3 regions of the Streptomyces sp. NRRL F-5755 genome follow, and region 3 is predicted to be linked to each of the others. Evidence: riboswitches for the same ligand, from Rfam matches in the RefSeq annotation. Region 3 holds a riboswitch; each other region holds the start of a gene.
The links. A riboswitch is a leader RNA that binds a small molecule or an ion and turns the genes downstream of it on or off. The one in region 3 is predicted to bind cobalamin.
Positions count from the first base shown of each region.

Region 1: linked by a shared signal. The riboswitch ahead of ADK86_RS39145 (CbtB domain-containing protein) and the one ahead of metE (5-methyltetrahydropteroyltriglutamate--homocysteine S-methyltransferase) in region 3 are both predicted to bind cobalamin.
Region 2: linked by a shared signal. The riboswitch ahead of ADK86_RS12770 (CoA-acylating methylmalonate-semialdehyde dehydrogenase) and the one ahead of metE (5-methyltetrahydropteroyltriglutamate--homocysteine S-methyltransferase) in region 3 are both predicted to bind cobalamin.

Region 1 covers NZ_LGCW01000322.1:8,162-11,426, reverse strand. The annotation lists gene tsaD (tRNA (adenosine(37)-N6)-threonylcarbamoyltransferase complex transferase subunit TsaD) at 1-95, opposite strand, end outside; gene ADK86_RS39150 (histidine phosphatase family protein) at 281-1,114, opposite strand; cobalamin riboswitch at 1,235-1,378, shown strand; gene ADK86_RS39145 (CbtB domain-containing protein) at 1,412-1,630, shown strand; gene ADK86_RS39140 (CbtA family protein) at 1,645-2,412, shown strand; gene ADK86_RS45875 (eCIS core domain-containing protein) at 2,496-2,951, shown strand; gene ADK86_RS41940 (CAP domain-containing protein) at 3,240-3,265, opposite strand, start outside.
Region 2 covers NZ_LGCW01000103.1:60,938-64,202, forward strand. The annotation lists gene ADK86_RS12765 (acyl-CoA dehydrogenase family protein) at 1-557, opposite strand, end outside; gene ADK86_RS12770 (CoA-acylating methylmalonate-semialdehyde dehydrogenase) at 563-2,062, opposite strand; cobalamin riboswitch at 2,268-2,448, opposite strand; gene ADK86_RS12775 (short-chain fatty acyl-CoA regulator family protein) at 2,489-3,265, opposite strand, start outside.
Region 3 covers NZ_LGCW01000206.1:29,269-32,533, reverse strand. The annotation lists gene metE (5-methyltetrahydropteroyltriglutamate--homocysteine S-methyltransferase) at 1-1,361, opposite strand, end outside; cobalamin riboswitch at 1,551-1,778, opposite strand; gene ADK86_RS17670 (hypothetical protein) at 1,910-3,265, opposite strand, start outside.

The DNA.
Region 1 (3,265 bases), on a different contig from region 3:
TCCATGCTGGACGCCACCGCGTGCCCGAGCAGCCGCCCGTCCCGGACGAGCCCGGCCCCGGTCTCGTCGCACGACGACTCGATCCCCAGCACCACTGGAGAGCCTGGAGATGCCACCGCACCGCTCCTTCGTGTCCCTGGTACGCGCGTAACGGTGTACGCGGGTACCCGCCCGATTCGTTATTGCGAGCTATGTGCAATAACGGGTTCCGTCCAGGATACGGCGGTCCCTGCGCGTGGTTAGGGAGCCCGGGGCGCCGTCCCCTGCCCGGGGCCCTGGCCTAGGTTCCCGGTCGCCTGTCCGGGTTTCCGGGTCCTCTGCTCGGGGCCCTGCCCGGATTCCCTGGCGTCTTGCCCGGGGTCTCGGGTTCCCTGCCCGGATTCCCTGGCGTCCTGGCCGAGGTTCCCGGCCGCCTGTCCGGGTTCTCGGGCCCCTGCCCGGCTCCCTGCCCGGATTCCCTGGCGTCTTGCCCGGGGTCCCCGGCCGCCTGTCCGGGTTCTCGGGCTCCCCGCCCGGCCCCCTGCCCGGGGTCCCCGGCCCGCTGTCCGAGCTCCCCCGCCACCCGGACGTTCCACCGCCCGTCCCGCCCGCTCAGCGCCGTCACGGTCAGCGGCGGTACGTCCACCCGCCAGAAGGACGACGGCGGTGCCCCCAGGGCGCACACCACCGCCGCACGCACGACGTCCGGCTCCACTACGGCCACCACCCGGCCGCCCTCCGCCGCGAGGCCGGTCAGCCAGTCCGTCACCCGGCCGAGGAACCGCGTCAGCGGCTCGCCGCCGTGCGCCGTGCTGTCCGGGTCGGCGAGCCAGGCCGCGACGCCCTCCGCTTCGGCGGCCAGCACGTCCTCCAGGGCCAGTCCCCGCCAGCGGCCCATCGCGCATCCCGCCGCGCCGGGGTCCGGCGCCGCCCGCAGTCCGAGGGCTTCGGCCGTCTCCTCGCAGCGCGCGGACGGGGAGGTCAGGGCCCGGTCGGCGGGCAGCGCGGCAGCGGCGGGACGGGCGGCGCGGGCGCGGCGCAGCCCGGCGGGCGTCAGGGCTTCGTCCGCCGGGAAGCGCACCGCGTGCAGGGCGTCGTCGAAGGACGGTGAGACCAACGTCACCCGGGTTGTCATGCGCACCTCTCATCGTCGCGTCCTGGCCGCGCGAATCCGATGGCGCACAAGGGGTACGGCAGGGCGCCCGCCCGCCACCGTGCGCCCGTCGGGGCACCGGGGCCCCTTGGCCCGGCCGCCGCCACGCGGTACGTTCCCGATGATATTGACGATGACATGACGGAAGCCGGTGGAATTCCGGCGCGGTCGCGCCACTGTGAGCCCGGACCGGTCCCGTACGGGGCCGCCGGACGAGCCAGACCCGTCTGTCGCGACGACCCACTGTCCGGGACGCGTGATTTCCCAGGAGGTTCTGCCATGGCCCAGTCCGTCGCCCCGCCGACCACCGGCCCCGCCGCACCCGCCACCCTGCCGATCAGGACCGTACTGCCCTGGGCGGTCTTCGGCGGGCTGCTGATGCTCGTCCTGCTCTACTTCGTCGGCGCCGAACAGGGCGCCACCTCACTGCTCTCCGGCACCGACGTGCACGAGTGGGTCCACGACGGACGCCACCTGCTCGGCTTCCCCTGCCACTGACCGGGGGCGCGCACATGAACTCCGCCACCGTCAGATCCCTCCTGGTGCGCGGCATGCTGGCCGGCCTCGCCGCCGGCCTGCTCGCCCTGCTCGTCGCCTACCTGCTGGGCGAGCCCCAGGTCGACGCCGCCATCGCGTTCGAGGACGCGCACGCCCACGGCCACGAAGACGCCGTGGAGGTCGTCGGCCGCGGTGTGCAGTCCACCCTGGGCCTGGCCACCGGCGTCCTGGTGTACGGCGTCGCGCTGGGCGGGATCGCCGCCCTGGCCTACTGCTTCGCGCTGGGCCGCGTCGGCCGCTTCGGCCCCCGCGCCACCGCGCTGCTGCTCTCGGGTGCCGCCTTCGCCGCGGTCTACTTCGTACCGTTCCTGAAGTACCCGGCCAACCCGCCGTCCGTCGGCGACCCCGACTCCATCGGCCAACGCACCGCGCTGTATTTCCTGATGATCGCCCTCAGCGTGCTGCTGACCGTCGCCGCGGTCATCCTCGGCAAGCGGCTCGCACCCCGCCTCGGCAACTGGTACGCCACGGTCGCAGCGCTGGCCGCCTTCGCCGTGGCCGTCGGCCTCGCCTACGCGTTCCTCCCGGCCGTCAACGAACTGCCGCACGACTTCCCCGCCCTGCTGCTGTGGAAGTTCCGCGTCTCCGCACTCGCCGTCCAGCTCGCCCTGTGGGCCGCCTTCGGCCTGCTCTTCGGCGAACTGGCCGAACGTGCCGTACGGCCGCGCGGGGCCGCCGCGCCGAGCGGGGCGGATGGGGCGGCTGTGTCGTCGGCGCACTGAGCAGGGGCCTCGTCCGCACGGTGCGGGGCTGCCGCCGGGACGGCCCGCCTGTCTGAAAGGGCCTGCCCATGGGGGAGTGAGGTCTGCCCCGGCGGCGCTTCCGCGTTCTCGCCCGGCGTCGGGGGGAAAGGCGGGAGTTCCCTGGCGCCTCGGAGGAGGAAGCGTGCGGTCGCACGAGCGCGAGCACGGGCACGGGCACGAGTCCGGCGAGGCGGTGGGGCGGTTCCTGGCGTGGTTGGCCGCCGTCGACAAAGCCATCCGGTCCGCCTCGCATCCGCCGCGCGTCCGCTCGACGCCGCATTCCGGAAGGACATGGAGGTGCGCGGCATTCAGCGCGCGACTCTCGACGCGGTTCGGGTTCACGGGTTCACAGCGGTCCCGAGGCTCGCGATGCGGCGGCTCTGGTCAATGCCAAGGCATTCACCACTGAGCATCACATGGTCGACGGCGGCAATGTGACCCGCGATGACTGGACGCATGAACTGGGGCATGTGGTGGGCCCAGGCCGCCGCGGGGAATGGACAACGGCGCGGGCCTGAGCATTTCGGCCCCCAAGGACAGCGGCGAGCAATACGTGGAAGGGTTCTCCGACTGGGCCAGGTCCGCCCCGGCGTCCGCCGGTCCGTCCGTGCAGCGGACGGTGGCCGGCGATGGGCCTCACCAGCACGGACCGGGATGCGGCCACGGCCAGGAGCTCAACCGGACCATGGCCGTTCAACGCGCTCCCGCCGCCCACTACGCCCCGGGGGGAGGTCAACGTGACGCTTCCCGAGTGACCCCGCAACTCCCGGCCATAGTCGGAAGCCGCTGCGCCACGGCACCTGCCCTCACGACGGAACGGCCAGCAGCAGCG
Region 2 (3,265 bases), on a different contig from region 3:
CCGCCCGGACCGTCCTCGCCGGTACGGGCCATCACCACGTACACCCGCGAGGTCCCGGCACCGGAGATGAACTGCTTGACGCCGGTGAGCACATAGTCGTCGCCGTCGCGCACCGCGCGGGTGCGCAGCGCCGCCGCGTCGGACCCGGCGCCCGGCTCGGTCAGGCAGTAGCTGCCCAGGTCCGCCATCGAACACAGGCCGGGCAGCAGGCGGGCGCGCTGCGCCTCGTCGCCGTACCGGTCGATCATCCAGGCGACCATGTTGTGGATGGACAGATAGCCCGCGATGGACGGGCAGGCGGTGGCCAGCACCTCGAAGACCAGCACGCCGTCCGCCCGGCTCAGCGCGGAGCCGCCGGACCGCTCCCGTACGTAGATCCCGCCGAGCCCCAGCGCGGCGGCCCTGCGCAGCACGTCCACGGGGAAGTGCTTGTCCTGGTCCCAGGCCACGGCGTGCGGCGCGATGTGCTCCTGCGCGAAGTCCAGCGTCGTCTCCACGATGGCGAGCTGGTCCGGGGTGAGGGATGCGGTCGTGGTGGCGGTGGTCATGACGCTCATCGCGCTCAGCCCATCGTCGGGATGGTGAAGCTCGCGCCTTCCTTGACCCCGGAGGGCCAGCGCGAGGTGACGGTCTTGGTGCGGGTGCAGAAGCGGATCGCGTCCGGGCCGTGCTGGTTCAGGTCGCCGAAGCCGGACCGCTTCCAGCCGCCGAAGGTGTGGTACGCGACCGGCACCGGGATCGGGACGTTGACGCCGACCATGCCGGTGTTCACCCGGCGGCCGAAGTCCCGTGCGGTGTCCCCGTCCCGGGTGAAGATCGCCACGCCGTTGCCGTACGGGTGCTCCGTGGGCAGCCGCACCGCCTCCTCGTAGTCCGCCGCCCGTACCACCGACAGCACCGGCCCGAAGATCTCCTCCTGATAGATGCGCACGTCCGGGGTGACCCGGTCGAAGAGCGAGGCGCCCGCGAAGAAGCCGTCCTCGTGGCCGGGCAGCGTGAAGCCCCGACCGTCCACGACCAGTTCGGCGCCCTCCGTGACGCCGAGGTCGACATACGCGCGCACCCGGTCCAGCGCGTCCCGGCCGACCAGCGGCCCGAAGTCGGCGTGCGGGTCGTCGCTGCGGCCGATGCGCAGCGTGCCGATCCGCTCCTTGAGCCGCGCCACCAGCGCCTCGGCCGTCTCCTCGCCCACCGGTACGGCGACCGAGACCGCCATGCAGCGCTCGCCCGCCGACCCGTACCCGGCGCCGACCAGCGCGTCCACCGCCTGGTCGAGGTCGGCGTCCGGCATCACGATCAGGTGGTTCTTGGCGCCGCCGAAGCACTGGGCGCGCTTGCCGTGCGCCGCGGCGGTCGCGTAGATGTGCGCGGCGACGGGCGTCGAGCCGACGAAGCCCAGCGCCTCGACGCGCGGGTCCTCCAGCAGCGTGTCCACCGACTCCTTGCCGCCGTGCACGACGTTGAGGACACCCGGCGGCAACCCCGCCTCCAGGAACAGTTCGGCCAGCCGCAGCGGCACCGACGGCGCCCGCTCGGACGGCTTGAGCACGAACGCGTTGCCGCAAGCGAGGGCCGGTGCGGCCTGCCACAGCGGGATCATCGCGGGGAAGTTGAACGGGGTGATCCCGGCGACCACACCGATGGGGCGGCGCAGCGAGTGCACATCGATGCCGGTCCCCGCGTTGTCGGTGAACTCGCCCTTGAGCAGGTGCGGGATACCGGCCGCGAACTCCACCACCTCCAGCCCGCGCTGAAGATCGCCGTGCGCGTCCGGGATCGTCTTGCCGTGCTCGCCCGACAGCAGCCGGGCCAGCGACTCCCGCTCGCCCTCGACCAGGCGCAGGAATTCGAGCAGCACCCGGGCGCGCCGCTGCGGGTTCCACTCGCCCCACTCCGGCTGTGCCGCCGCCGCGTCGGCGATCGCGGCCGTCGTCTCGTCCCGGTCCGCGAGCGGGACGCGGGCCTGCACGGTGCCGGTGTTGGGGTCGTACACATCGCCGTATGCACCCGATGTTCCCGGTGTGTGCTTGCCGCCGATGAAATGGGTCAGTTCTCGGACCATGGGAGCCTGCTCTCGTCAGGTGAGACCCGGGGATGGCACGGCCGGGCGCGCGAGCGGCGCGGAGGGCGCGCGGCACGCGGCGGGGCCGTGGGACGCGAAAGGCGTGGAACCGTCAGTCCGCGGGCGGTGCCGCGGGCCGGGCCGGATCACCTGGGCCGTGGGTACGCACCGGTGCCATGCGTGTCTGCTCCATCCTCGTGGACAACACGGAAGAAACACCCGCGGCCGGTATCCTGGCTTCCGGATCACCGCGCGCCGCCCGCCTTCCCGACGCGTTCGCGTCAGTGGCGTCCTGCTCGGCGGCGCACTCCCCGGTCACAGTGGCGGGACCGCGCCGGTTTCGCACCGGCTTCCCTGCACCGCGGGCCGTGCTCACGAACATATAGTTGGACGCCCTAGTAAGTCCAGAGCGGCCGGCCGCCGGCCTCAGTCCCCCCGCACCGGATACGGCACGAACGTGCTGCGGTTCTCGTCGATGACCAGTGCCCGGCCGAGCGGCGGCACGGACCGCTGCGGGCACTCCAGCCGTTCGCAGACCCGGCAGCCCATGCCGATCGGCGTGGCCGCCGCGGCGTTGTCCAGGTCCAGCCCGTCGGAGTAGACGAGCCGCGACGCGTGCCGGATCTCGCAGCCCAGGCCGATGGCGAAGGTCTTGCCCGGATCGCCCCAGCCGCCGCGGTGCCGGGTGACCGTACGCGCCGTCCACAGATAGCGGCGGCCGTCCGGCATCGCCGCGATCTGCACATGGATGCGGCTGGGCGCGGTGAACGCCTCGTAGACGTTCCACAGCGGGCACGTGCCGCCCGCCCGCGAGAAGTGGAAGCCGGTCGCGGACTGTCGCTTGGACATGTTGCCCGCCCGGTCGACCCGTACGAACGAGAACGGCACCCCGCGCCGGCGCGGCCGCTGCAAGGTGCTCAGCCGGTGGCACACCGTCTCGTAGCCGAGGCCGAAGCGGTCGGTCAGCCGCTCGATGTCGTACCGCAGTTCCTCCGCCGCGGCGTGGAACGGCCCGTACGGCAGCACCAGCGCCGCCGCGAAGTAGTTGGCCACGCCGATCCGGGCCAGCGACCAGGTGGCCGACCCCTCCTCGAAGTCCTCCGAGGCGGGCCGCGACAGCTCGTCACCGGCCTCCAGCAGGGCCAGCTGGGTCGCCATGCGGAAGGCCCGCTGGCCGGGGCGCAGCCCCGCCGACAGGCGCAG
Region 3 (3,265 bases):
TCACCGGTCTGCGGGAAGGAGCCGATGGTGGTGGTCGGCAGCAGGGGCAGGCCCAGGTGGGCCCGCTGGGCGGCGGCGCGCTTCGCGTACGGTGCCGAGCGGCGCCCGTCCGCGTCGGTGACGGCGGCGGCGCGGGCGCGTACGGCGGGGTCGTGGGTGATCGCGGAACCGGCGCGGGACGCCAGGTCGGCGCGGTTGGCGGCCAGTTCGGCGGCGATCGTGTGGGTGCCCTGCGCGAGGCCGCGGGCGAGGGTGGCGATCTCGGCCGTCTTCTGCTTGGCGAACGCGAGCCAGCGCAGGATCTGCGGGTCGATGTCGCGCTCGACGGCGGCGTCGAGCGGCACGTGCAGCAGGGAGCAGGAGGCGGCCACGTCGACCCGGTCGGCCAGCCCCAGCAGGGTGCCGAGCGTGGCCAGCGACTTCTCGTAGTCGTTGATCCAGATGTTGCGGCCGTTGACGACACCGGCGACCAGGCGCTTGCCGGGCAGGCCGCCCGCGGCGGCGAGCGCGTCCAGGTTGCCGGCGGCGGCCTCGGTGAAGTCCAGCGCCAGGCCGTCGACGGGAGCCTTGGCCAGGACCGGCAGGGCCTCGCCGAGCTGGTCGAAGTACGAGGCGACCAGCAGCTTCGGGCGGTCGGTGAGGGCTCCGAGGTCGCGGTACGCGCGCTCCGCGGCGTTCAGCTCGGCCGGGGTGCGGTCCTGGACGAGGGCGGGCTCGTCCAGCTGCACCCACTCGGCCCCGGCCGCGCGCAGATCGCCCAGGACCTCCGCGTACACCGGCAGCAGCCGGTCGAGCAGGATCAGCGGGTCGAAGCCGGCGGCGACCCCGGGGGCGGGCTTGGCCAGCAGGAGGTAGGTGACCGGGCCGACGAGCACCGGACGCGGCGTGTGCCCGAGGGCGAGCGCTTCTTTCAGCTCGCCGACCTGCTTGGCGGAGTCCGCGGCGAAGACCGTGTCGGGCCCCAGTTCAGGCACCAGATAGTGATAATTGGTGTCGAACCACTTCGTCATCTCCAGCGGCGCCACGTCCTGAGTGCCGCGCGCCATCGCGAAGTAGCCGTCCAGGGCGCCGGCCTCGACGGCGGCGCGGTGCCGGTCCGGGACGGCTCCGACCATGACGCTGGTGTCCAGGACGTGGTCGTAGTACGAGAAGTCACCGGTCGGCACCTCGTGCACGCCGGCGTCCACGAGCTGCTGCCAGTTCGCACGGCGCAAGCCCCGCGCGGTCTCCACCAGGGCGTCCGCGGTGACGCGGCCCTTCCAGTAGCCCTCGATGGCCTTCTTCAGTTCCCGGTGCTGACCTTGGCGGGGGTAGCCGTACACGGTGGCCCGTGCTGCCGCGGCTGCGGGCTTCGCTGTCACGGAACTCTCCTTCGCGGATGTGTTCTTGAGTACGTCCCGGAAACGGGACGAGAACGCGAAGGAACGACGCGTCGGACGAGCCGCGAAGCGTACGCCGACGCTCCTGCCCGCCTGACATGTACGGTTCCGGACCAAGTCCGGAACGCTCCCAACCCGCCCTCGAGGTCTCCGGGAAGACCGCGCACGCATGGACGCGCGCGGGCAACGGGCAGGTCTTCGGACTCGCGGGCACGCCTGCCGGGCTCTCCCGGCGGGCACCTACTGGCCGTCGCTTCCCGGATCCGCGGCCCGGATCCAGTGCGTATGACGGCGGTCGTTCCCGCTCACCGCTGCGGGGCAGTCCCGGATTCCCACCGGGTTCCCTCTTACGACGCGCCTGCCTGGCGGGCAGGGCGAACCAGCTGCACCGGACACAGTAGATCGAGCGGGGCCCGAGCGGACAGACCTGTTCATATGGCGGGACGGGAAATGAGATGGGGGGACGTCGAAGCCGTACGGGATCCGGCAGGGACCGGCCCGTACGGCTTCGGCGCTACGTGACGGAGGGTTCAGCCGGCAGACGGCTGCGACGTGCCGGAGGAGAACCGGCCGGACGCGAGCTTCCATTCGCGGTGCAAGGTGCCCAGCGGAATGCGCTTCTGGAAGAGCGGAGTGCCGAAGATCGTCAGCTGGGCCTGGAGCGAGCCGCTCAGATCCAGCCCTCCGAAAGCCTTCCAGTCGGCCGTGACGGAACCCTTCCCGTCGGAGGAACCGATGGCCGCGGCACTGGCCTCGCCGCGCAGATACGGAGCGACATCGGCGCTCACACCGACCGCACCGTACAGGCCGACGCTCGCCTCGGTACCGAGCGTGGCCTTCGCCTGGCCCGATGCCGTCACAGCGGCCTGTACGGGGGTGGAGTGCATGCCGGATTCGCTGACGGGCTTCCAGCCCCCGGCCCAGGAGTAGCTGCCGCCGACCCGGAAGTCGCCCTTGAGGTCCTGCTTGATGTCGACGCTGACCCGGCCGTCCGCCTCGACCGCGAGGTAGCACGTGAGGTCGAGGTTGACGACGACCGGCACCGGGCCGACCTGGATGACCGGATCGGCGTGGAGCTTGGCGAACGGCATCCGCAGCGGCTTACCCGTGGAGGCAGCGGCCTGGCCCTTGAAGCGCCACTGGGAGGACCAGTCACCGGACAGCCCGATGAACGCGCCGCCGGGTGCCGTGTGGTTGGCGGAGGCGGGAGAGGGCGTGGCGTGCGCTCGGCTGCCGTCGTAAGCGAACTCCACCTTGGGCGACAGCTGCACGAAGCCGCCAACCGAGGCGGAGGCACTCGCCGGGGCGCCCTCCGCGGTGGCGACCGAAGCACCGACGTCCAGGCGCAGACTGCCGAGGGGCAGCGTGGCACCGTGCGGCCCGAAGCGGCGCTCGCCATTCTTCGCCCAGGAAACCTTCACCCCCTTGACCAGCGGCTCGACCGAGACGGCAGCCGGATCGACGGGCACCTTCCCATCGGCCTTGCCCTTGCCCAGCAGCGCATCGAGCGTGGCCGGCGCGGTGTTGACCTCGGTGCCCTTCGCCGTCGTGCCCCGTACGGCGGTGACCTTGGCCAGGACGCCGCTGGGGGCGCCGGGAGCGGGCGCGCTCGCGATGACGTCGCCGACGGCCACGGCCGAGTTCTTCGCGGGAGCGGAGGCGGAGGGAGTGGGGGAGGGGGCGGTGGATGCGGAGGCCGAGGAGGACGGGTTCGGGAGGTGCTTCGCCGGGCTGACGACGACCGCGCGGCCGCTGCGGCGGTCGTACGAGGCGACCCGTACCGCGGACTTGTACTGCGGGCGTCCGTCGCCGGACGGGCGGGCCACGGCCGCCGCACCGGCGGGGCCGGACGACGTGGGAGCCGCACCGACGGCCAGCCGCTGCCC